Regions from separate parts of the Sphingobium sp. MI1205 genome, predicted to be linked through region 1. Evidence: riboswitches for the same ligand, from Rfam matches in the RefSeq annotation. Region 1 holds a riboswitch; the other holds the start of a gene.
What was found. A riboswitch is a leader RNA that binds a small molecule or an ion and turns the genes downstream of it on or off. The one in region 1 is predicted to bind cobalamin.

Region 1 (11,173 bases):
TCGCGGCAGCTTCTCTCTACGCCGCGCGCGCCTTGTGGTTCAGGGCGATATTTCCGACCGCGTCTCGCTCTATCTGCAATCGGACTTCGCGACTGCCGTGAGTAATCAGGCAGGCAGCGAGCGCCGCGAAGGCTTCGCCCAGCTGCGTGACGCCTATGCCGATGTGTTCCTTGACAAGGCCAAGACCTTCCGCCTGCGCCTCGGCCAATCCAAGGTGCCCTATGGCTGGGAAAATATGCAGTCCTCCTCCAACCGCCTGACGCTCGACCGCAGCGACGGGATCAACAGCGCGGTTCCGGGCGAACGTGATCTGGGCGTCATCGCCTTTTATACCCCGCCTTCAGTCCAGAAAATCTGGGACCGGCTGGGGGATGACGGGCAAAAGCTGTTCGGGAATTACGGCGCATTTGGCTTTGGCGTTTTCAACGGCCAGGGCATCAACCGGACGGAACAGAATAAGGGCCTGATGAAGGTCGCCTTCGCCACATGGCCCATTGAACTCGACGGCCTGGGCGATGCTTTCGCTGGCCAGGTGTTCGAAATCGGCGGATCGGCGATGATGAACGATTTCCAGCCTGAACTGCGCAGCGGGTCAGTCGGTGGACCCGTTGACGACAACCGCGCCGGCATCCACGCGATGCTCTATCCGCAGCCCTTCGGCATTCAGGCCGAATGGAACTGGGGCAAGGGACCACAGTATGATCCGCTCAGCCTGTCTGTGGAATCGAAAAAGCTCAGCGGCGGCTATGTCCAGATGATGTACCGCGCCCCGACGGAATCGATCGGCTCGCTGATCCCCTACGCCCGCTGGCAACATTATCGTGGCGGTTGGAAAGGCTCCACCAGCGCGCCGCGCCTGGAGACCGACGAATTCGAACTGGGCGTCGAATGGCAGCCGTGGAAGGCGCTCGAAATCACGCTGGCCTACGCCCGCATGAAGCGCGCCGAAGCGGATGAACGCCGCGCCGGGCGCGCGGAAGGCAATCTCATCCGTACGCAGGTGCAGTGGAATTATTGATTGGTGCCTGGAACGGCGCGGCGGGTGTTTTGTCGCGCCGCTCCGGCTTGGATCATTTCAATAGCGTGAAGGGGTGACTTGGCTGCATATTGCAGCACCCCTCCAGCGCGCGTAGATCGTGGCCATGCCCTCAAACTTTTCCTTCACCCGGATCGCGTCCGGCGGCGCGTTTTCGGTGGAGGAACGGGAACTGGCCGATGAAGTGCCGGTTGCCATTGAATTCAATGGCGTCGGCTATGCGGTGTTGATGGCGACGCCGGGCGACATTGCCGAACTGGTGCTTGGCTTTGCTCTTTCCGAACGACTGGTCAGTCCGGCGGACGCGCCATTCACGGTCGATGTTCACACGACCGCCCAGGGGGTCGTCGCCCGCGCGACTTTGCCCCCCGACCGTGTCGAAGGGCTGCTGGGCCGGATACGCCATCGCGTGTCGGATTCTTCCTGCGGCCTGTGCGGCGTCGAAAATCTGGAACAGGCCATCCGCCCGCTGCCGCCCGTTACCGCGCAATCGCGGGCGGATCGTTCCGCGATCTTCCGCGCACTTGCCGCCCTTTCGGGTCATCAGCCGCTCAATGCCCGGACGGGCGCGGTCCATGCAGCCGCGCTGGTCGGTGCCGATGGTTCGATCCGCCTGGTCCATGAAGATGTCGGCCGCCACAATGCGTTCGACAAGCTGATCGGGGGGATGCGGCTTGACGGGATGGACTGGGACGGCGGCTTTGCGCTGCTGTCATCCCGCTGTTCCTACGAACTGGTGGAAAAGGCGGTACTGGCTGGCTGCCCCTTGCTCGTCACCATTTCCGCCCCGACCCGCCTGGCGGCGGAACGCGCCGAAAGCGCCGGCCTGCCGCTGGTTGTATTGGCGCGGGCGGACGCGATGCTGGCGACGATGGTCATTCCCGAATGAAGATCGCCCCATAGGCGGGCAGTGTGCCGATCGACGCGCCATTGGTGGCGAACAGGACGGTCCCTTCCGCTGCTCTCTCCTCTGGCCATGCGACGGGGCTGTCCGACAGGTTGAACAGGCACATTATCCTGTCCGCGCCCTCGGTCCGCCGGAACAGCAACCGGCTTTCATCCGCCAGCAGCACCTCCATGCTGCCGTAACGCAGCGGTGCGTTCGCTTTTCGCAGGGCAAGCATCTTCCGGGTAAAGTTCAGCAGCGACCCTGCATCGGCCTCCTGTCCATCCACCGCCAGCGCCAGATTGTCATCCCCCACCGGCAGCCAGGGCGCAGCGGTGCTGAACCCCGCTTCGCTGGCGGCCATTTCCCAGGGCAGTGGCGTGCGTGCCCCGTCGCGCGACAATGTGAGCGGCCAGTTCGCGATCGCTTCCGGGTCCTGCAACCGCTCAAAGGGGATATCGACCTGCGTGATCCCCAACTCCTCGCCCTGATACAGGATGGCATTGCCGCGCAGCGCCATCAGCAGCGCTATCTTCATCCGCGCGAAAGCGGCGCGATCCCCCGCCTTGCACCATCGCGACAAGGCGCGCGGGGCGTCATGATTTTCAAACGCCCAACTGGGCCAGCCCATGCCCGGTTCATTCGGCCAGCGCGCCGCCGTCTCCGCCACCAGCGCCGGGGTGAGCGCGGGGGCATAGAGGAAATCAAAGCCATAGGCGCTGTTCAGCAGATCGTCCCCTGCCGTGTACGCCTTCATCTCCATCTCGGCGCGGTCGCCCCCGACTTCCGCCATGGTGAAGATCGCGCCATAGCGGTCGGTCAGCGTCCGGATGCGCTCGACAAAGCCCACCACATCGGGGTGCGACTGGCTGTAACGGCGGATCTGATAGTCGAAGGGGCGGGTGCGCGGCTTGCCGTCGTCGGGGGCAGGCGGGTTGTCGCGCAGCAGCGGGTCATGCATCGCATGATTGAGCGCATCGAGCCGGAAACCGTCCACGCCCCGGTCCAGCCAGAAGCGCATGGCGTCCAGCAGCGCGTCCTGCACCGCCGGGTTGTGGACGTTGAGCTGCGGCTGGCTGACCAAAAACTGGTGCATATAATATTGCCGCCGCCGCGCATCCCAGGTCCATGCCGGGCCGCCGAACACTGACTGCCAGTTGCAGGGCGGCGACCCGTCCGACTTGGGATCGGCCCACACATACCAGTCCTGCCGCGCATTGGTCCGGCTCTCGCGGCTTTCCCGGAACCAGTCATGCACGTCCGATGTATGGGCATAAACCTGATCGATCGTGACTTTCAGGCCCAGCGCATGCGCCCGCGCCACCAGCGCGTCGAAATCCTCGATCGTGCCGAAAATCGGATCGACCCCGCAATAATCGGCGATGTCATAGCCAAAGTCCCGCATGGGCGAAGTGAAGAAGGGCGAAATCCAGATCGCGTCCGCGCCCAACCGGGCAATATGCTCCAGCCTCTGCGTGATCCCCCGCAGGTCGCCAATCCCGTCACCGTTGGAATCCTGAAAGCTGCGGGGATAGATCTGGTAGATGACGGCGCCCTTCCACCATGGCTGGCCGGAATCGCTCATGCGCTGCTGCTCCCTTTTGCTGCGGGTGCAGCATACACATGTCCGCGTCGCCATCTACCGCTTGCGGGCGGCGCGCGTGCGCTTTATCAGCAGGCCCGCGACAGGTTCCCCCACCAGGGATGAAAAGGGAAGTCGGGTGTAAAACCCGCGCTGCCCCTGCAACTGTAAGCGGTGAGCGGACTGGCCACAGCGCCATTGGGGAATGAACGTCCCCGAGAAGGCGGCCGGAACGCACTGACCCGTGAGCCAGGAGACCTGCCTGACGCAGTCGTTCTTCGACCGGACAGGGTGTGCCGGGCGGACGGGGTTTCCCTCGCGTAGCGACAGCCATCGCCTTGCCGGTTCGGTTGTGCAGTCCTCTGCGCGCCCGCGCCCACAGGCTGTTTGCGGGTCAGGAAAACGAAGGGGACCATCATGACGGTCTTTCATGTCACTATGGTTATGGATTGGCGGCGCTGATGCTGCGCCCGGTGGAAAACCGCGCTTCGGTCGTCGTCTGCTCGACGTGCCGCCTCTCGGCTGACGCGCGTGAGGATGGCGAAGGACGGCGCGGCGGCGCGCTGCTCGCCGACGCGATGCGCGCGCTTCAGGCCGGTGATCCAGCCTATGCGGCGGTCGATGTTCAGGACATGCCATGCCTGTTCGCGTGCCAGCGCCATTGCGCCGTCCATTTGCGCGGGCCGGGCAAGGTCGGCTATGTGCTTGGCGATTTCACCCCTGACGCAGACGCCGCGCGCGCGATACTCGACTACACGCTGCGCCACGCCGCCAGCGAAGAGGGCGTCGTGCGCTATGCCGATTGGCCGCAGGGGGTGAAGGGGCACTTCATCGTCCGCACCCCGCCAGAAGGCTTCATCTGCACATGATCCATTTTCAGGATGGGGCTGCCTTCGCCCGAGCGCTGGAGGCGCTGCCGGGACCGGACGAGCAGGCGATCGCCGCCGCCGCCGCACGACAGGCGACGCTGACCAAGCCCGCCGGTTCGCTCGGCCGGCTGGAGGAAATCGCCCTGTTCATGGCGGGCTGGCAGGCACGGGAACGGCCCCGCGCCGACCGCCTCCACGTCGCCATCTTCGCGGGCAACCACGGCGTCGCCGCGCGCGGGGTCAGCGCCTATCCGGCAGCCGTCACCGCGCAGATGGTCGCGAATTTTCGAGGCGGCAGCGCGGCGATCAATGCGCTCGCCGCCGCATGCGGGGCGGAGCTGTCGATCGTCCCGCTCGACCTTGACCGCCCCACCGCCGACATCTGCGAAGCCCCCGCGATGAGCGAGACGGACTGCCTCGCCGCGCTCAATGCAGGCGCAGCGGTCGTCCACGCGGATTGCGACCTGCTGATCGTCGGCGAAATGGGCATTGGCAACAGCACGCCCGCCGCTGCCCTGTGCGCCCAGTCCTTTGGCGGCCTGCCGCGGGACTGGATCGGGCGCGGCACCGGCGTCGATGAAGCCGGTCTGGCGCGAAAGGCCGACGCGGTCGCGCGCGCCCTTCACCTCCACGCGCCCCATTGCACAAACACCTTCGAAACGCTCCGTCGCCTCGGTGGACGAGAGATTGCCGCCATGGCCGGCGCCGTGCTCGCGGCCCGGCAGATGCGCGTGCCGGTGCTGCTCGACGGTTTCATCTGCGGCGCGGCGGTGGCCCCTCTCGCGCGCGACAATCCCGCCATCACCGACCATTGCATCGCGGGCCATGTGTCGGCGGAGGCGGGCCATGCGCGCCTGCTCCGCGCCTTCGGGCTAACCCCGCTGCTTCAACTCGACATGCGCCTTGGCGAAGGCAGCGGCGCAGCGGTTGCGGCACAGATCGTCCGCTCGGCCCTCACCGCGCACGATCAGATGGCCACCTTTACCGAAGCCGCGGTCTCAGAAGCCGTATGAACGCCCACATGCTTCACCTGATGCGCCACGCCGCGCCGCAGACGACTGGCCTGCTGCTTGGCCAGCTGGACATGCCGCCCGATCCTGACGCCGTGCCGCTCTGCGTCGAACGGGCCCGCGCCATCCATTTCGCGCAGGTCATAAGCTCCGACCTCACCCGCGCCAGCCGCCCCGCCGAGCGGATCGCTGCTGCCGCCCAGGTGCCCCACCATGCCGATCCCCGATGGCGCGAATTGCATTTCGGCGCGTGGGAGGGAGCCGACCCTTCAACCCTTCCCGCTGCTGAAACAGCCCGCTTCTGGGATGCCCCCGACGACAATCCTCCACCGGGAGGAGAACGCTGGTCCGACCTGCGCCGCCGTGTCCAGGGCGCGCTCGTCCATATCGACCAGCCGACCTTGGTGCTGAGCCATGCCGGATCCATGCGTGCGGCGCTGTCACTGCTCTGCGGCTTTTCCTATCGGCAGGCCTGGGCCATCGACCTGCCCTATGCCGCGCTGCTCTCCCTGCGCGTCTGGCCCGGAGATGCTCCGAACGCACAGATAACGGCGCTGACTACATGAAGCGGCTGATCCTCGCCCTGCAACTGATGACCAGCCTGCCGCTGCCATCCGTCAAGGCGGACGACAGCGACTTTGCCGCCTCCATCCGCTGGTTTCCCGCCGCCGGTATAGCGGTGGGCGGGGCGGCCGCGATGGCGATGATGCTCGGCCTGCGCGCGGGGCCGTGGGCGGCGGCGCTGCTTGCGCTGCTGGCATGGGTAGCGATGACCGGCGCGCTGCACCTCGATGGGCTTGGCGACATTGCCGATGGCGCAGGCGCGGCGCATGGCGACCGGGCCCGGCTATCTGCCGTGTTGGCCGATCCGCATATCGGCAGCTTCGGCGTGGTCGTGATCGTGCTCCAGCTGCTGACGAAATTGATCCTCCTGCGCATCTGGGCGGAGCAGCTTGCCCCTTGGACTCTCATCCCGCTTGCCCTGATCGCGCGGATCGGCCCGCTCGCCTGGACACTGTGGCTGCCGCCGCTGCATGAAGGGCTGGCCAGCCGCTTCCGCCACGGGGTCAAGCGCGCGCATCTGCTCCCATGGTCCGCGCTGGCGCTTGCGTCATGCGTCATGCTCCCCGCCCTTGCATCCGCTGCCCTGTTCATCCCGCTCTGGGCATGGTGGCTGCGCAGCCGGATCGGCGGCATTTCGGGCGACGGCCATGGCGCGGGCATCGAACTGGTGGAAAGCGCGCTGCTCGCCGCGCTGGTACTTGCCCAATGAGCGATATGTTCCGCTGGCATGGAGGGCGCCTTGCGCAGGCCCGCGATCATTATGGCGCGGACGGTCAGCCCTGGATCGACCTGTCCACCGGCATAAACCCGCGGCCATGGCCCGGTGCTGCCCATATTGCGCCGGACTGGCAATCCCTTCCCGATCCCGCAGCGCTCGCCGACATGGAAACCGCCGCCGCCAGTCATTTCGGCGTCGCCCCCGCCCATGTCTGCGCGCTTCCCGGCAGCGAGATCGGCCTTCGCATGCTTGGCAAGCTGCTGGATCGGCCCGGCTGTCATCTCGTCCCCTCCTACCGCACCCATGCCGCCGCTTTCCCCGGCTCCCTGCCGCTCGATGCGCCGGAACAAGCGCCGCCGGGCACGGCATTGCTGCTCGCCAATCCCAACAATCCCGATGGCCGCCTGTTCGCGCCAGCAAAGATGCAGGCACTGCTCGCCCGGCAGGAGAGGGACGACGGCTGGCTGATCGTGGATGAAGCCTTTGCCGACAGCGTCCCCGGCTCCAGCATCGCCGGTGAAGCGGGGGAGGGCAGGCGCCTCATCCTGCTGCGTTCCTTCGGCAAGTTCTTCGGCCTTGCGGGTGTCCGCCTTGGCCTCCTTGTCGGGCCACCCTCAATCATCGCCGCGTGTCGCGCCATGCTGGGGGACTGGCCCTTGTCGGCGGCAGCGATCGACTTTGGACGCGCCGCCTATCGCGACCGGCTCTGGATCAACCGGACCGTCGCGGATTTGCGCAACCGCGCCGCCCATCTCGACCGGATGCTCGCCCGGCACGGCCTCAACCCGCGCGGCGATTGTCCCTTGTTCCGCCTCGTGGAAACGCCCGCCGCCGCCGCGCTGTTCGACCGTCTGGCGCGTCAGGCCATCCTGACCCGGCCGTTCGACGATCAACCGGACTGGCTGCGCCTGGGCCTGCCTGCGGACGATGCCGCCATGGCCCGACTGGACGAGGCGCTTGGTTGAACTGGTTGCCCTTATCCTTGACGCGGCGCTTGGCTGGCCGGGGTGGCTCTATGCGCGCATCGGCCATCCGGTTGGCGCTTTCGCGCGGATCATCGCCGCCTGCGAACGCCGCTGGAACCGGCCCGGCCTTGGTAACGGGCGCAGGCGGATGGCGGGCGTCGCCACGTTCCTGATCCTGCTGCTGGTCGCAACCCTTGGCGGGTGGCTCATCCAATCGGCCCTTCGCCGTCTGATGGGCGCATGGGCCTGGACAGGGATCGCGCTCGCGGCCTGGCCCGCGCTCGCCCAACGCAGCCTGTTCGATCATGTCCTGCCCGTCGTGAAGGCGCTCAAGACCGGCGATCTTCCGGCAGCGCAGCAGGCTGTCGGGCATATTGTCGGCCGCGACACCGCGTCGCTTGACGAGGCTGGCGTCGCCCGCGCGGCCATCGAAAGCCTCGCCGAAAGTTTTTGCGATGGCGTCGTAGCGCCGCTCTTCTGGCTGTTCGTCGGCGGCCTTCCCGGCGTCTGGGCCTACAAGGCTGTGAACACCGCCGACAGCATGATCGGCCATCGGGAAGAACCGTTCGCCGCCTTTGGATGGGCCGCCGCGCGTTTCGACGATCTCCTGAATCTCGCCCCGGCGCGCCTGTCTGCCATCCTCCTTTGCGTTGCCGGGCCGGGGGGCTGGCGCGTCCTTCGCCGCGATCACGCCCTTCACGCTTCGCCCAATGCCGGGTGGCCAGAGGCGGCGATGGCGGGCGCGCTGGACGTCCGCCTTGCCGGGCCGGTTCAATATGATGGCGTTCGCCATGACAAAGCGTGGATCGGGGGCGATGGCGCGGAAGCGACACCGGCCGCCGCCAGCGCCGCGCTTGCGCTTTATGTTCGCGCCTGCCTCCTGCTCTGGCTGGTGGCCGCGATGATCGGAGGTATCGGTTGATGACCGCATTTCGCAGGCTTCTGGTGCTGGGCGGCGCCCGTTCGGGCAAAAGCCGGCTTGCGGAAACGCAATGTGAAGCGATGCCGGGCGCGCTCACCTACATCGCCACGGCCCAGGCGTTCGACGCGGAAATGAGTGACAGGATCAGCCATCACCGCGCCCGCCGCAGCGCCCGGTGGCATACGGTGGAAGCACCCATCGACCTGCCGGCCGCCATTGCCGGCGCGCATGGATCGGGGGCGATCCTGGTTGATTGCCTGACCCTCTGGCTATCCAACCTGCTGCTGGCGCAAGAGGATATCGCGGGCTGGACCCGCGCGCTGACCGCCGCCATTGCGGATTGTGGCCCGCCCATCCTGTTCGTCAGTAATGAAGTCGGCCTTTCCATCGTCCCCGAAAACGCACTCGCCCGCCGGTTTCGGGACGAATCGGGCTTGCTCAACCAGCATATCGCCAAAGCCTGCGACCGGGTTCTGTTCGTTGCGGCGGGCTTGCCCTTGATCCTCAAGCAGGACGGGCGCGCCATCATATCGTCTTAATAATGCATTCAACTTCGCATTGATGCGGGAACCTCAGCCGGCATTTTCGTCGCAGCCGGGAACGTCGGCTGCGCATGGATCGGGGCATATGCGGGGAAATAGCAGGGCTATTCGCATGGGCGGAATAAATTCATTGTGCGAATCGTCGGGGTGATATTTGGGTGCGACCGGCTTGCCTGCGATCGATCGGATCAATATGGCACCGCCCAAGAATATTTGGAGGGGTTTTATGGAAGCCATCAATCATGGCAGGGGCGATCGGCCCCGGACTGGCGGAAATGGGAAGACCACCAGCGTCTCGACCGGATTGCGGCTTCTGGACAGGGGATATAGCAAGTGAACGCTCTTAACGCAGATTATCTGTTCGTCTTCATATTGGCGGCTTTCGTCGGTTTTCAGCTGATCAAGAAGGTGTCGCCGCTGTTGCACTCGCCGCTGATGTCGCTGACCAATGCGATCGCGGCGGTTGTCATTGTCGGGGCGATCGCGATCACGGGTGAAGAAGGGGCGACGCCGCTTGGCAAGACGCTTGGCTTCATCGCGGTATTCTGTGCGACGGTGAACCTGGTCAGCGGGTTCATGATTACGGACCGCATGCTCAAGATGTTCAAGCCGCGGGGGAAGTAACCGATGGACGCCTTCGTTCCTTTCGCGGCAATTGCCGCCTCGTCCCTGTTCATCCTGTCGCTGATGTGGATGAGCCATCCTTCGACTGCCCGTCGCGGCGTGCGCGCGGGCGAGATCGGCATGGTCATCGCAATCATCGGCGCGCTCGTTCACCATGAGGTGGTCGATTATAACCTGATCCTCATCGCGATGGTTGCCGGTGCGGCTGTCGGCATTCCGATGGCGCTGCTGATGCCGATGACGGCGATCCCGCAGCGGACCGCCATCTCCCACGCATTCGGCGCGCTCGCCGTCGGCCTGATCGGCGCCGCCGAATATTACAAGCATGCCCATGCCGAATATGCAGGCAGCTTCGTCATGTGGGCGCTGATGTTCGAAATGGCGCTGGGTTTCCTGACCTGCACCGCATCGGTCGTCGCGTTCGCCAAGTTGCAGGAATTGATGGGCAGCCGTCCGGTGTCCTTCCCCGGCCAGCGCATCGTCAACGGCGCCGTCGCGCTTGGCGCGGTCGTCGTGGCGGTCGTGCTTGCGCTGGACCCGACCCAGACCTGGCTGTTCCCGGTCTTTGCGGCTCTCGCATTGCTGTTCGGTATCCTGCTGGTCATCCCGATCGGCGGGGCGGACATGCCGACCGTCATCGCGCTGCTCAACAGCTATGCGGGGCTTGCCGCCTCGGCCATGGGCTTTGCGCTTGGCAACAAGCTGCTGATCGTGGCGGGCGCGCTTGATGGTGCGTCGGGCTTCATTCTGGCCGTCATCATGTGCAAGGCGATGAACCGCAGCTTCGCCAACGTCATGTTTGGTGGCTTCGGTACTGTCGCCGCGGGCGTCGCAGGCGGCAAGGATGACCGCGTCGTCCGCTCCGCCTCGGCGGAGGAAGCCGCCATGCAGCTGGAAAACGCCAGCACCGTGGTGATCGTGCCCGGTTACGGCATGGCCGTCGCGCAGGCGCAGCACAAGGTCAGCGAACTCTACCAGGCGCTGACCAAGAAGGGCGTGGATGTGAAATTCGCGATCCACCCGGTCGCTGGCCGCATGCCAGGCCACATGAACGTGCTGCTGGCCGAAGCCAACGTGCCCTATGAGCAGCTGGTCGATCTGGACGACATCAACCCGGAACTGCCGCAGGCGGACGTCGCGGTGATCATCGGCGCGAACGACACGGTCAACCCCTCGGCGCGCGACGATCCCAAGAGCGCGATTGCGGGCATGCCGATCATCGAAGCGGACCGGGCCAAGTCGGTGTTCATCATCAAGCGTTCGATGAATGCGGGCTTCGCCGGGATCGACAATCCGATCTATTATAACAGCAACACCCAGATGCTGTTCGGCGACGCCAAGGACATGGTCGGCTCCATCGCCAAGGAATTGAGCGGGGGCAGCGGTCTTCACTGACCCGCGCTTTCGCACCGAACAGGGAAAGCCCGCTGCCCCGCGCAGCGGGCTTTCTTTTTG
Region 2 (11,173 bases), on a different replicon from region 1:
AGTCTGGTCCCAAGACTATGTGCAAGTGCACCAGCTTTGGCCATGACGATGTCCGCCGCGAGATCGTGGCGCAGAATATGCGCTCGATCCCGGAAGTGATGCAGAAGCTGCACTGGTCGACGCCCGATGGCTGCTCGTCCTGCCGCCCGGCGCTCAACTATTACCTGCTTTGCGCGCTGCCCGGCGAATATGTCGACGACCAGCAGAGCCGCTTCGTCAACGAGCGCATGCATGCCAATATCCAGAAAGACGGCACCTATTCCGTCGTCCCGCGCATGTGGGGTGGCCTGACCAACCCGCGTGAATTGCGCGCGATCGCCGATGTGGTCGAGAAATATGATGCGCCCATGGTGAAGGTCACCGGCGGCCAGCGTCTCGACATTTTCGGCATCAAGAAGGAAGACCTGCCCGCCGTCTGGGCCGACCTGAATGCCGCGGGCATGGTATCGGGCCATGCTTATGGTAAGTCGCTGCGCACGGTGAAGACCTGCGTCGGGTCCGAATGGTGCCGCTTCGGCACACAGGACTCGACCGGCCTTGGCGTCAAGATCGAACGGATGACCTGGGGGTCGTGGATGCCCCACAAGTTCAAGATCGCGGTGTCGGGCTGCCCCCGCAATTGCGCGGAAGCCACGATCAAGGATTTCGGGGTGGTCTGCGTGGACAGCGGCTATGAGCTGCATGTCGGCGGCAATGGCGGCATCCATGTCCGCGCCACCGACCTGCTGTGCAAGGTCGCGACCGAGCAGGAGGCGATGGACTATTGCGCCGCCTTCACCCAGCTCTACCGCGAGGAAGCGCGTTATCTGGAGCGGACGGCGCCCTGGATCGAGCGTGTCGGCGTCGAGTATATCAAGCAGCGGATCGTGGAAGACGACGCAGGCCGCGAAGCGCTGCGCGCTCGCTTCCTTTATTCGCAGAGCTTCAGCCAGGACGACCCCTGGGCTGAACGCGCCGCGGGCCAGCATGCTGAACTGCATCAGCATCTTGAACCCATCGCCATCGCTGCGGAGTGAACGACATGACCGACTGGATCGACATCGGAACGCTGGCCGACATTCCCCAGCGCGGCGCCCGCACGGTGCAGATTGCCGGGGAGAAGGAAATCGCCGTATTCCGCACCAGCGACGACACCGTCTTTGCGCTGGTCAATGAATGTCCGCACAAGAAGGGACCGCTGAGCCAGGGCATCGTCCATGGCCACAGCGTCGCCTGTCCGCTGCATAACTGGAACATCGCCCTCAAAACGGGCGAGGCGCAGGGCGCGGACGAAGGCTGCACGCCGACCATCGCCGTGAAAGAGGAGGGCGGTCGCATCCTGATCGCCCGCCCCACGGCGCTGAAAGCGGCTGCGTGAGCTTCCGGTCCCCAGCCACAACGGCGGGGACCCGGGTGGGGGCGCCATGCTGGCCATCCCTTGCGGCAGGCGCCTCCACCCAATTCTTGTTCCTCGGGAAGAAGAGGTAAGAGCATGGACCAGGCCATCCGCACCACCTGTGCCTATTGCGGCGTCGGTTGCGGCATTTCGGCCACGCCGACCGGGCCCCGGTCGGTTATGATCAAGGGCGATGAGGCGCACCCGGCCAATGCTGGCCGCCTCTGTTCCAAGGGCACGCATCTGGGCGAGACAGTTGGGCTGGAAGGCCGCCTGCTGCATCCGATGATCGGCAACAAGCGCGCCAGCTGGGACAAGGCGCTGGATCTGGTAGCGAAGAAGTTCCGCGAGACTGTGGATCGCTACGGTCCCGACAGCGTTGCCTTTTATGTCTCCGGCCAACTGATGACCGAAGACTATTATGTCGCCAACAAGCTGATGAAGGGCTTCATTGGCACATCGAACATCGACACCAACAGCCGCCTTTGCATGTCGAGCGCCGTTGCAGGCCACAATCGCGCCTTTGGCGAGGATGTTGTGCCCGCCACCTATGACGATCTGGACGAAGCGGATCTCATCGTGCTGGTCGGCTCCAACACCGCCTGGTGCCACCCGATAGTCTATCAGCGCATCCAGGCAGCGCGCGCCGCGCGTGGGACCAAGCTGGTGGTCATCGACCCGCGCCGCACCGAAACCTGCGAAGGCGCGGACCTGCATCTGGCCGTAAAGCCCGGCACCGACGTCGCGCTGATGAACGGCCTGCTTGCCTGGTGCGACCAGGAGGGCGTCACCGATCCCGCCTACATCGCTGATCATGTCAATGCACCCGAAGGTTTTTGGGAGCATATCCGTGAGCATCACGACCTTTGGACCACCGCCAAGACCTGCGACATCGCGCCTGCGCTGCTGGAACAGTTCTTCAAGCTGTTCGCCGCGACCCCGCGCACCGTCACCATGTTCAGCCAGGGCATCAACCAGTCGATCCGCGGCACCGATCAGGTGAACGCAATCATCAACGTCCATCTCGCCACCGGCCGCATCGGCAAGCCGGGAGCCGCGCCATTCTCGATCACCGGCCAGCCCAACGCCATGGGTGGCCGCGAAGTCGGCGGGCTTGCCTCGACGCTGGCCAGCCACATGGACTTCGCGCCCGAAAATGTGGAGCGGGTAGGCCGCTTCTGGGCTGCGCCGCGCATGGCGACCAAGCCGGGCCTGAAAGCCGTCGATCTCTTCCGCGCGATCAATGAAGGCCGGGTCAAGGCGCTCTGGGTGATGGCGACCAACCCCGCCGTCTCGCTGCCCGATGCCAATAGTGTGCGCGAGGCGCTGGAGAGCGTGCCCTTCCTCGCCGTGTCCGACATCATGGCCGACACCGACACCAGCGTTCATGCCGATGTGCGCCTGCCCGCTGCTGGCTGGGGGGAGAAGGACGGCACCGTCACCAATTCGGACCGGACCATCAGCCGCCAGCGTCCCTTCCTGGACTTGCCCGGCGAGGCCAGGCCCGACTGGTGGATCGTCACCGAAGTTGCCCGCCGCATGGGTTGGCGCAACGCCTTCGCCTATGACCGGCCCGCGGACATCTGGCGCGAGCATGCGCGCCTGACCGCCTATCAGAATGACGGCCAGCGTGTGCTTAACTTGCGCAGCTATGCGACCATCGGCAACGATGCCTACGAGGCGATGGAGCCGTTTCGCTGGGGTGAAGAAAGGCCGTTTTCGGATGGGCATTTTTCGACGCCCGACGGCAAGGCGCGGTTCGTCCTGACGAAGCAGATGGATATTCAGGAGCCACTGAAGCAGTGGCCAATGACGCTCAACACCGGGCGCTATCGCGACCAGTGGCACACGATGAGCCGCACTGGCCTCTCGCCCAAGCTGGCGCGTCACCGCGAGGAGCCGCTGGTGGAAATCCATCCGCGCGACGCCGACGAACTGGGCATCGTCGATCGCGATCTGGCGCGCGTCCAGACCGCGCAGGGCAACAGCATCTTCCGCGTCGCGATCAGCGATGGCCAGCGCCCGGGCGAAATCTTCACGCCGATCCACTGGACCGACCAGATGTCGAGCGGCGGCCGCACCGGCCTGCTGCCCCGGCCCCTCGTCGATCCTCATTCGGGCCAGCCGGGCTTCAAATCGACCCCGGCCAGCGTCGAGAAGGTCGCGACCGAATGGAAGGGTTTTCTGATCCTGCGCGGATCGGAGCCGGTGAAGCTGCCCTGCCTGTGGGCGACGAAGATCAGCGTGCCCGGTGGCGCCCTTTACGAGGTGGCGGGCAATGGCGATCCGGCGCGGCTGGAGGCTTTCCTGCCCAACGGCGACCGGGTCGAGGCGATGGACGCATCGCGCGGCACCCGCCGGATCGCGACCATCAGCGAGGGCAAGCTGTGCGGCGTGCTGTTCGTGACGCGTACCGGCTTGCTGCCCTCGCGCGACTGGCTGATCCGGCAACTGGAGGCCGACGGCGTGGGCGGTTCGGTGCTCGCGGCGCGCGGGCCGGGCAGCCAGCCGGACAAGGGCGCGACGATCTGCGTCTGCTTCGATATCGGCCTCAACCAGATCATGACCGCCATTCGCGAGCAGAGCCTGGTCGATGTGCCCGCCATCGGCAAGGCGATCGGCGCAGGAACCAATTGCGGCTCCTGCCGGCCCGCACTCGCCAACATCCTTGCCCAAATCCCGCAGGAGGCCCTCCATGCAGCAGAATGAACTGATTGCCCCCGGTGAGGTCTGGCTGGTGGGCGCTGGCCCCGGCGATCCCGACCTTCTCACCCGCAAGGCCGAAAAGCTGATCGCCGCGGCAGATGTCGTCTTTTATGACGCGCTCGTCGGTCCCGGCGTCCTTGATCTCATCCCTGCTAGCGTTGAACGCATCAGCGTCGGCAAGCGTTCTGGCCGCCATAGCAAGGCGCAGGAAAGCATCAACGATCTGCTGCTCGCCGCCGCGAAGGCTGGAAAGCGTGTCGTGCGCCTCAAGGGCGGCGATCCATCGATCTTTGGCCGCTCCGCCGAGGAGATGGAGCATCTGGCCGCGGACGGCGTCCGTTTTCGCATCTGTCCGGGCATCACCACCGCCAGTGCTGCTGCTGCGAGCGGCAGCGCCTCGCTCACCCTGCGCGGCGTCGCGCGCGGGCTGACGCTGGTGACGGCGCATCTGAAGGCAGGCGAGCCGCTCAAGCTGGACTGGGAAGCGCTCGCGCGCCCCGGCGGCACGCTTGGCATCTATATGGGCCGCGCCGCCGCCGGAGAGATCAGCCGGCAGCTTATCGCTGCTGGCCGCGATCCGGAAACGCCGGTGATGGTTGCGGTCAACGTCTCGCTGCCCACCGAACGCCTCATCCGGGGCAAGCTTTCCGCGCTCGCCTTTCTGGTGGCGACCATCAGCGATGAAGACCCGACCCTGCTTTTGATTGGTGAAGCCGTGGCGGGCACGGCCATGCCTGTGGATGTCGCCGCGAGCGTCGCCCTTCAGGTCTGAGGCCCTGCCTCCATGTCTTCTCCTTGAGCTTGTCGATGCCTCTGCCTTAGTTGGAAGGAAGGTGAGGGGCATCGACAAGCTCAGACATTGCCCAACCTGTTCAGATCTTCCTGCCGGTTGATATTGGGCAGCACAATATCCGTCCGATCGACAATGCGGGCGCCGATCCGGTCCAGCCAACCATATATGGACCGGTTGTTGTCCTCTGCCAGATGTGCGTCCATCCCGACTGCGAGGGATGCAGGCCAGAAGCCCGCCAGTTGCTGACCCTTGAGCACCGCCGCACAATCGCCGACCAGCGCTTCGGCCAGTGCCACCGGATAGACCGGCATGTCGCACCCGGTGGTCAGCACCGCGTCAAACCCCTGTTCGGCCGCATGATGCAGCGCCGCGTTCAGCCCGCCCAGTGGCCCCATGTCAGGCGCTGGCCGGTCGGCAAGGCATGTCATGCCTTCGATATCCCGCCCGCAGACGACGACAGCTTCCACGTGCGGAGTTATCGCCGCCACGGCATGATCCAGCAGCGTGCGCCCGTCTGGCAGAAGGGCCGCCGCCTTGTCGCTTCCGAACCGGCTGGATCGTCCTCCGGCAAGCACTGCGCCCAGCAATCGCATCCAACCACTCCTTGGCAGAACCCTGTCTTTCCCCTATGGCGCGCCGCGTGAGCGGGCAACCGTTGACATGAAGAAGATCGCGCCGGTGCCCATTTGGGCTTGAAAGGGAATGCGGTGCGGATGGCTTGCCCATCCAACTCCGCGGCTGTCCCTGCAACTGTAAGCGGCGAGCGCGATGCACGGGGGACCTGCGCTTTCGAAAGGGGAAGGCGAAGGGACCAGCCACTGGGCGTCAGCCCGGGAAGGCTTGTGCATCGCTGCCTTGACCCGCGAGCCAGGAGACCTGCCGGCGCATGGTCGCTCTTGCCTTGGGCCCAGGGATCGGCCCGGGCACGGTGTTTTCCGTCTGAGCGACGCAGCGGCGGGAGCCGCATCGGTGCGCGGGGCGGGACACTGGCGTCTGTCCTTCCCGCATGCCGACCGTTTGCGCGGATGCTCCTGCCTGAAGTCGCGTGACGCTCAGGGAAGACAATATAATGTTGAAAATCGGAATATCGCTCGTGGCGCTGCTGGCTGCCACGCCCGCACTCGCGGAACAGTCGGACAGCATCGTGGTCACCGCGCTTGGCATTGAACAGCCGCGGGATGAAGTCGGTCAGGCGGTTTCCGTCATTGATGCGCAGACCATCGAGACGCGCCAGAATGTCAGCGTGGCGGACCTGATCGCGACCACGCCCGGCATTCGCTTCAATCGCGCTGATGCTGTTGGCGGAGTGACCGGCATTTCAATCCGGGGCGCTGAAACGACGCAGACGCTGGTGCTGTTGGATGGCGTCAAGATCAACGATCCCAGCGGCATTGGCGACGCTTATGATTTCGGCAATCTGCTGACGGGCAATATCCGGCGGATCGAGATACTGCGGGGTTCCAACTCGGTCGTTTATGGCAGCCAGGCAATCGGCGGCGTCGTCAACATCATGACCGGAGAACCAGGCGATGGCTTTGGCGGGTCCGCCTCGGTGGATTACGGCTATGCCGATACGGTGAATGCAAAGGCGGACGTTTCGGGCAGTAGCGGCATCGTGTCGGGAAGCGCGGGGGCCGTATGGTTCCGCACCGACGGCATTTCGGCTGCGCAGGGTGGCACGGAAAAGGATGGCTATGAAAATATCGCCGCCCACGCCAAGCTGAAGTTTAGCTTGGCCGATAATCTGAGCCTCGACCTGCGCGGCTATTATATCCACGCCGACCTCGACACCGATATTTTCTTCGCCGAGCCGATGGAGTCCACGGACAGCAGCAAGCTGAACCAATATATCGGCTATGCGGGCCTTAACCTTGCCCTGCTTGACGGCAAGCTGACGCAGAGGGCGGCGGTCACCTGGTTCCGCAACGACCGCGACTATTTCTCGTCCTTCGGGGACTATGGTTATTCGGGCACCAATCTGCGTTTCGAGTATGAAGGCGTCTACCAGCCCTTCGATCAGGCGAAGCTGGTGTTCGGCTATGAGCATGAGAGCCCGGATTACGACTTTTACGGCTTTGGATCGGGAGGCGCGAAGGCGAACATCGACAGCGTCTTCGCCCTTGCCGTCGTCAAGCCCTTTATCGGGCTGTCGCTGACTGGCGGCGTGCGTCATGATGACCATAGCCAGTTTGGCGGCGCGACCACCTTAGGCGCGAACGCCAACTACACCCCCAATGACGGCGCGACCAATATCCGCGCCAGCTACGGCGAGGGTTTCAAGGCTCCCTCGCTCTATCAGCTTTACGATGGCTTCAACGGCAACCCCGCTTTGCAGCCTGAAAGGTCGAAGAGCTATGATATCGGCTTTGACCAGAGCCTGGACGGAGGGCGCGCGTTGTTTTCCGTCACCGCTTTCCGCCGCGACACGCGCGACCAGATCTATTTCGACGGCGTCATCCCGCCGTTCGGGCAATATATCAACCTCACCCGCACCCGCGCCGAGGGTATCGAGGCGGCCGTGACGCTGAAGCCGGTCGATGCGCTTACGGTCACCGCAGCATACAGCTATGTCGATGCGGTGGATCGCTCCGAAGGCGGCATCAACGAAGGAAAGCTGCTGCCCCGCCGCGCCAAGGACGCTGTCAGCGTTTCGGCTGACTACATATGGACTTTTGGCCTGTCAGCCGGAGCGACCCTGACGATGGTGGGCGACAGCTTCAACGACGCCGCCAACACGCAGTCACTTGATGGCTATGCGCTGCTGGGCGTGCGCGCATCCTTGCCCATTACCGGCAGTCTCGAAATCTATGGCCGCATCGACAATCTGTTCGATGAGGAATACGCGACCGTCTATGGTTACAACACTTATGGGCGTTCGGCCTATGGCGGCGTGCGTGTTCGTTTCTAAAGTCTGGCGAGAGGGGCGGGCGTGAGCCTTTGCCCCTCAGCGTCCGGGCGTAGCGTTGACCTGCGCCTTGGCCCTGTGCCTGGCGTCGCGAAGCTGCGCCACGATGCTGCGTGCCGCCTTCACATAGGCAGGCCCGCCGCACACCGTCCACGCCTGCGGCAGGCGGATGCGTGGGATCGAGCGCAGGGCGGGATGGTGCAGCATCTCCGTCCCTTGATCGACGATCTTCTCGCTGCCGCTTTCCACGATCAGCCAGTCTGGTCTGGCCGCGATCATCTGCTCCAGCGGCACCTGGGCCAGCGCTGGCTTGCCCAGCCTGGCGGCAAGATTGGTCAGCCCGGCGCGGCGGATCAACTCATCGACCAGCGTGCCCGTACCGGTCATGTACCCGCGCCGCTGGTAATAGGCAGCCACGCCGCCGCGCGGGACGGGGGGCAGGGCGGCAAGGTCGCGCTCCATGGCGCGGATAAGGGTTTCGCCGCGCTCGGGATGACCCACGGCGGTCGCCACCTCGCGGATTTGCGCCCGTATGGTCGCGAAACTGTCCGCGCTCGGCAGGCCCAGCCTGCGCCATTGCCCCGACGGCGCACCTACGACGCCGCCAGCGCCATCGGGAAAGCCGATCAACAGGTCGGGCCGGATCGCCAGCACTTCCTCCGCGGGACGCCGAAGGACGCGAAACTTGCGTGCCCGCGCCACGGCGGCCGACAGTTCCGGATCATGTCCATAGGGACTGAGCGCCGCGATCTGTTCGGGATCGGCGAGCGCCAGCACATATTGATCGGCGCAGGTGTTGAGCGACACGATTCGCCGGGGAGCGGGGGATGCCGCTCCCGTCAAGCCAAGCGCACAGAGCGCCGCGATCACCATTTTTCCGCGCATGAAACGGGCCTTATCAAGCAACAGCCGGGACGCAAGCCATGAGCCTGCACCGTCACCCGATGCTGATCCCTATTCTGGCCGCACTGACCATTTTCGCCGCGCTGGGATCGATCACGCTAGGCGCGGTTCCGCTCAGCGCCACGCGCATTTTTGCGGTCCTCACGGGCGGCGGCGACGAGGTTGCTCGCGCGATTCTTGTCGATCTGCGCATGCCGCGTATGCTGCTGGGCGTCATCGTCGGCGCGATGCTCGGGCTGGCTGGGGCCGCCCTGCAGGGTTATCTGCGCAACCCGCTGGCCGAGCCCTCGGTCCTTGGTGCATCCAATGCCGCCGCGCTGGGCGCTGTCTGCGCCATATATTTCGGTCTGGCGCAGATGCACCCGGCCATATTGCCTATCATGGCAATCGCCACCAGCCTGATGGCGATCACCGCGCTTTTCCTGCTCGCGGGGCCATCTGAAAGCCCGCTGACGCTGATCCTCGCGGGTATCGCCGTCGCCACGCTGGCGGGGGCTGGTATCAGCCTGTCGCTCAACCTCTCACCTAACCCGTTCGCGGCGATGGAGATTATGAGCTGGTTGATGGGCAGCCTTGAAAACCGCAGCTATGCCCATGTTTGGATCGCGCTGCCCTGCGTCCTCATCGGTGGCGCGCTCCTGTTCGCCGATGGCCGCACGCTCGATGCGCTGACGCTGGGCGAGGAGGGCGCGCAGGCGCTGGGCGCTGACCTTGGCAAGGCGCGGCTGCGCATCATGCTGGGCGTCGCCATCGGCGTGGGTGGGGCGGTTGCGGTTTCCGGCGCGATCGGTTTCGTCGGCCTGATCGTGCCGCATCTGGTTCGTCCGCTGACCGACCGTTCGCCTTCGGCGATCCTGCTCCCTTCGCTGCTCGGGGGGGCGGCGCTGCTCACCTTCGCCGACATTGGTGTCCGGCTGATCCCGACCAGCAGCGAATTGAAGCTCGGCGTGCTCACCGCGTTGCTTGGCGTGCCGGTCTTTCTGGTCCACCTGATGCGGGAGCGGCGGCTATGGTGACCATCCGGGCCGAAAGCCTGTCCGTCCGCCTTGGGCGTCATGCCGCCGTAACCGCCGTTACCATGACGCTGGAGCCGGGCCAGCTGGTCGGCATCATCGGTCCCAATGGCGCGGGCAAATCGACGCTGATCCGTGCCCTGCTGGGCCTTGTCCGTGCGAAAAGCGGCGAGGTCTGGATTGATGAGAGTCCGATCGCCAGCCTCAGTCGCAAGGATGTGGCGCGTCGGGTAGCCTATCTGCCGCAGGGCCAGACGCTGCATTGGCCGTTATTGGTGGAACGGCTGGTGGCGCTCGGCCGGATGCCGCATCTGGGGCCACTGTCCCACCTGTCAGATCAGGATGAGGCCATTGTCGATGCCGCGCTCACCCGCGCCGATGTTCTGCATTTGAAGGGCCGAATCGCGACGGAACTGTCGGGTGGCGAGCGCGCCCGCGTCCTGCTGGCCCGCGCGCTGGCGGTGGGCGCTCCCGCGCTGATCGCCGACGAACCGCTCGCCGCGCTGGATCCGGGGCATCAGCTTGATGTGATGGACTTGCTCAAGGCCGAAGCGAGCGCCGGGTCGTTGGTGGTGACTGTGCTGCACGACCTGGGCATGGCGGCGCGCTATTGCGACCGGTTGCTGCTGATGGACAAGGGCAGGCTGGTCGCTGATGGCAAGCCGATGGCGGTGCTGACCGAACAAAGCCTTGCTGAGGTCTACGGCATATCGGCTTGCATCGAGCCTGATGGCGAATGGCCTCTGATCCTGCCGACGGGGCGAATCAGAGGCTAAACAGGGAGAGTTTATTACTCCCCAAAAGCCTTGGGAGCGGCTGCCACTACCGTATAGGTGCCCGTGCTGATTTCCGATACTTCCAGCGCGCGTTCCGCCACGCCATTCCGGCCGAAGCGGAATGCGCCGTCGATGCCGGAAAAGCCGCCCGAATCGCGGAGCCTGGCGGCCGGGAAAGTCGTCCCAGGCTTCCAGTCGCGCGCGATCCGCACGGTCAACAGCACGGCGTCATAGCCCAGTGCCGACAGGCGGAACGGTGCGCTGCCATAGCGTGCGCGATATTTGTTCGCCAGCTGGCCATAGAGTCCGTCGGAAACAGTGGCGAACCACGCGCCGCGCAGTGCCGGGACGGATGCCAGCCCCCTGTCCGTATTCCACAATTCCGTCCCCAGCAGGCGTGCGGTGGCCCCGCCATTTTTTCGCACGATCGGGGCCAGCTGCATAGCGACCCGGCCGCTGTCTGCGATCAGCAGCGCGTCATAGCTGGACGACGCCTGCAATTTCTTGACCGCGGCCGTCATGGACGCAGGCGTCCGGTCGAATGTCTGCATAGACACGACCGTCCCGCCTTCTGCCTCTACCGCCCGGAGCAGGGACGTGCCCGACCGCTCGCCATAGGTGCCCTTGGGTATCAACGCCGCGAATTTCGAAAGTCCCTTGGCTTTTGCGAATTCGACGACCCGATCGATCGACTGGTTGGGA

Region 2: another riboswitch for cobalamin. It lies ahead of K663_RS13560 (TonB-dependent receptor plug domain-containing protein); the one in region 1 lies ahead of K663_RS18325 (DUF1636 domain-containing protein).

The regions. Positions count from the first base shown of each region.
Region 1 covers NZ_CP005189.1:383,092-394,264, reverse strand. The annotation lists gene K663_RS18340 (porin) at 1-1,018, shown strand, start outside; gene fdhD (formate dehydrogenase accessory sulfurtransferase FdhD) at 1,143-1,925, shown strand; gene K663_RS18330 (alpha-glucosidase) at 1,912-3,507, opposite strand; cobalamin riboswitch at 3,593-3,784, shown strand; gene K663_RS18325 (DUF1636 domain-containing protein) at 3,966-4,373, shown strand; gene cobT (nicotinate-nucleotide--dimethylbenzimidazole phosphoribosyltransferase) at 4,370-5,386, shown strand; gene K663_RS18315 (histidine phosphatase family protein) at 5,395-5,949, shown strand; gene K663_RS18310 (adenosylcobinamide-GDP ribazoletransferase) at 5,946-6,656, shown strand; gene K663_RS18305 (threonine-phosphate decarboxylase) at 6,653-7,630, shown strand; gene cbiB (adenosylcobinamide-phosphate synthase CbiB) at 7,593-8,552, shown strand; gene cobU (bifunctional adenosylcobinamide kinase/adenosylcobinamide-phosphate guanylyltransferase) at 8,552-9,091, shown strand; gene K663_RS18285 (NAD(P) transhydrogenase subunit alpha) at 9,428-9,718, shown strand; gene K663_RS18280 (NAD(P)(+) transhydrogenase (Re/Si-specific) subunit beta) at 9,722-11,113, shown strand; gene K663_RS18275 (hypothetical protein) at 11,107-11,173, opposite strand, start outside.
Region 2 covers NZ_CP005188.1:2,742,010-2,753,182, reverse strand. The annotation lists gene nirB (nitrite reductase large subunit NirB) at 1-1,016, shown strand, start outside; gene nirD (nitrite reductase small subunit NirD) at 1,022-1,357, shown strand; gene K663_RS13575 (nitrate reductase) at 1,472-4,084, shown strand; gene cobA (uroporphyrinogen-III C-methyltransferase) at 4,071-4,853, shown strand; gene mobA (molybdenum cofactor guanylyltransferase) at 4,934-5,467, opposite strand; cobalamin riboswitch at 5,534-5,772, shown strand; gene K663_RS13560 (TonB-dependent receptor plug domain-containing protein) at 5,944-7,782, shown strand; gene K663_RS13555 (ABC transporter substrate-binding protein) at 7,819-8,664, opposite strand; gene K663_RS13550 (FecCD family ABC transporter permease) at 8,703-9,698, shown strand; gene K663_RS13545 (ABC transporter ATP-binding protein) at 9,692-10,471, shown strand; gene K663_RS13540 (penicillin-binding protein activator) at 10,486-11,173, opposite strand, start outside.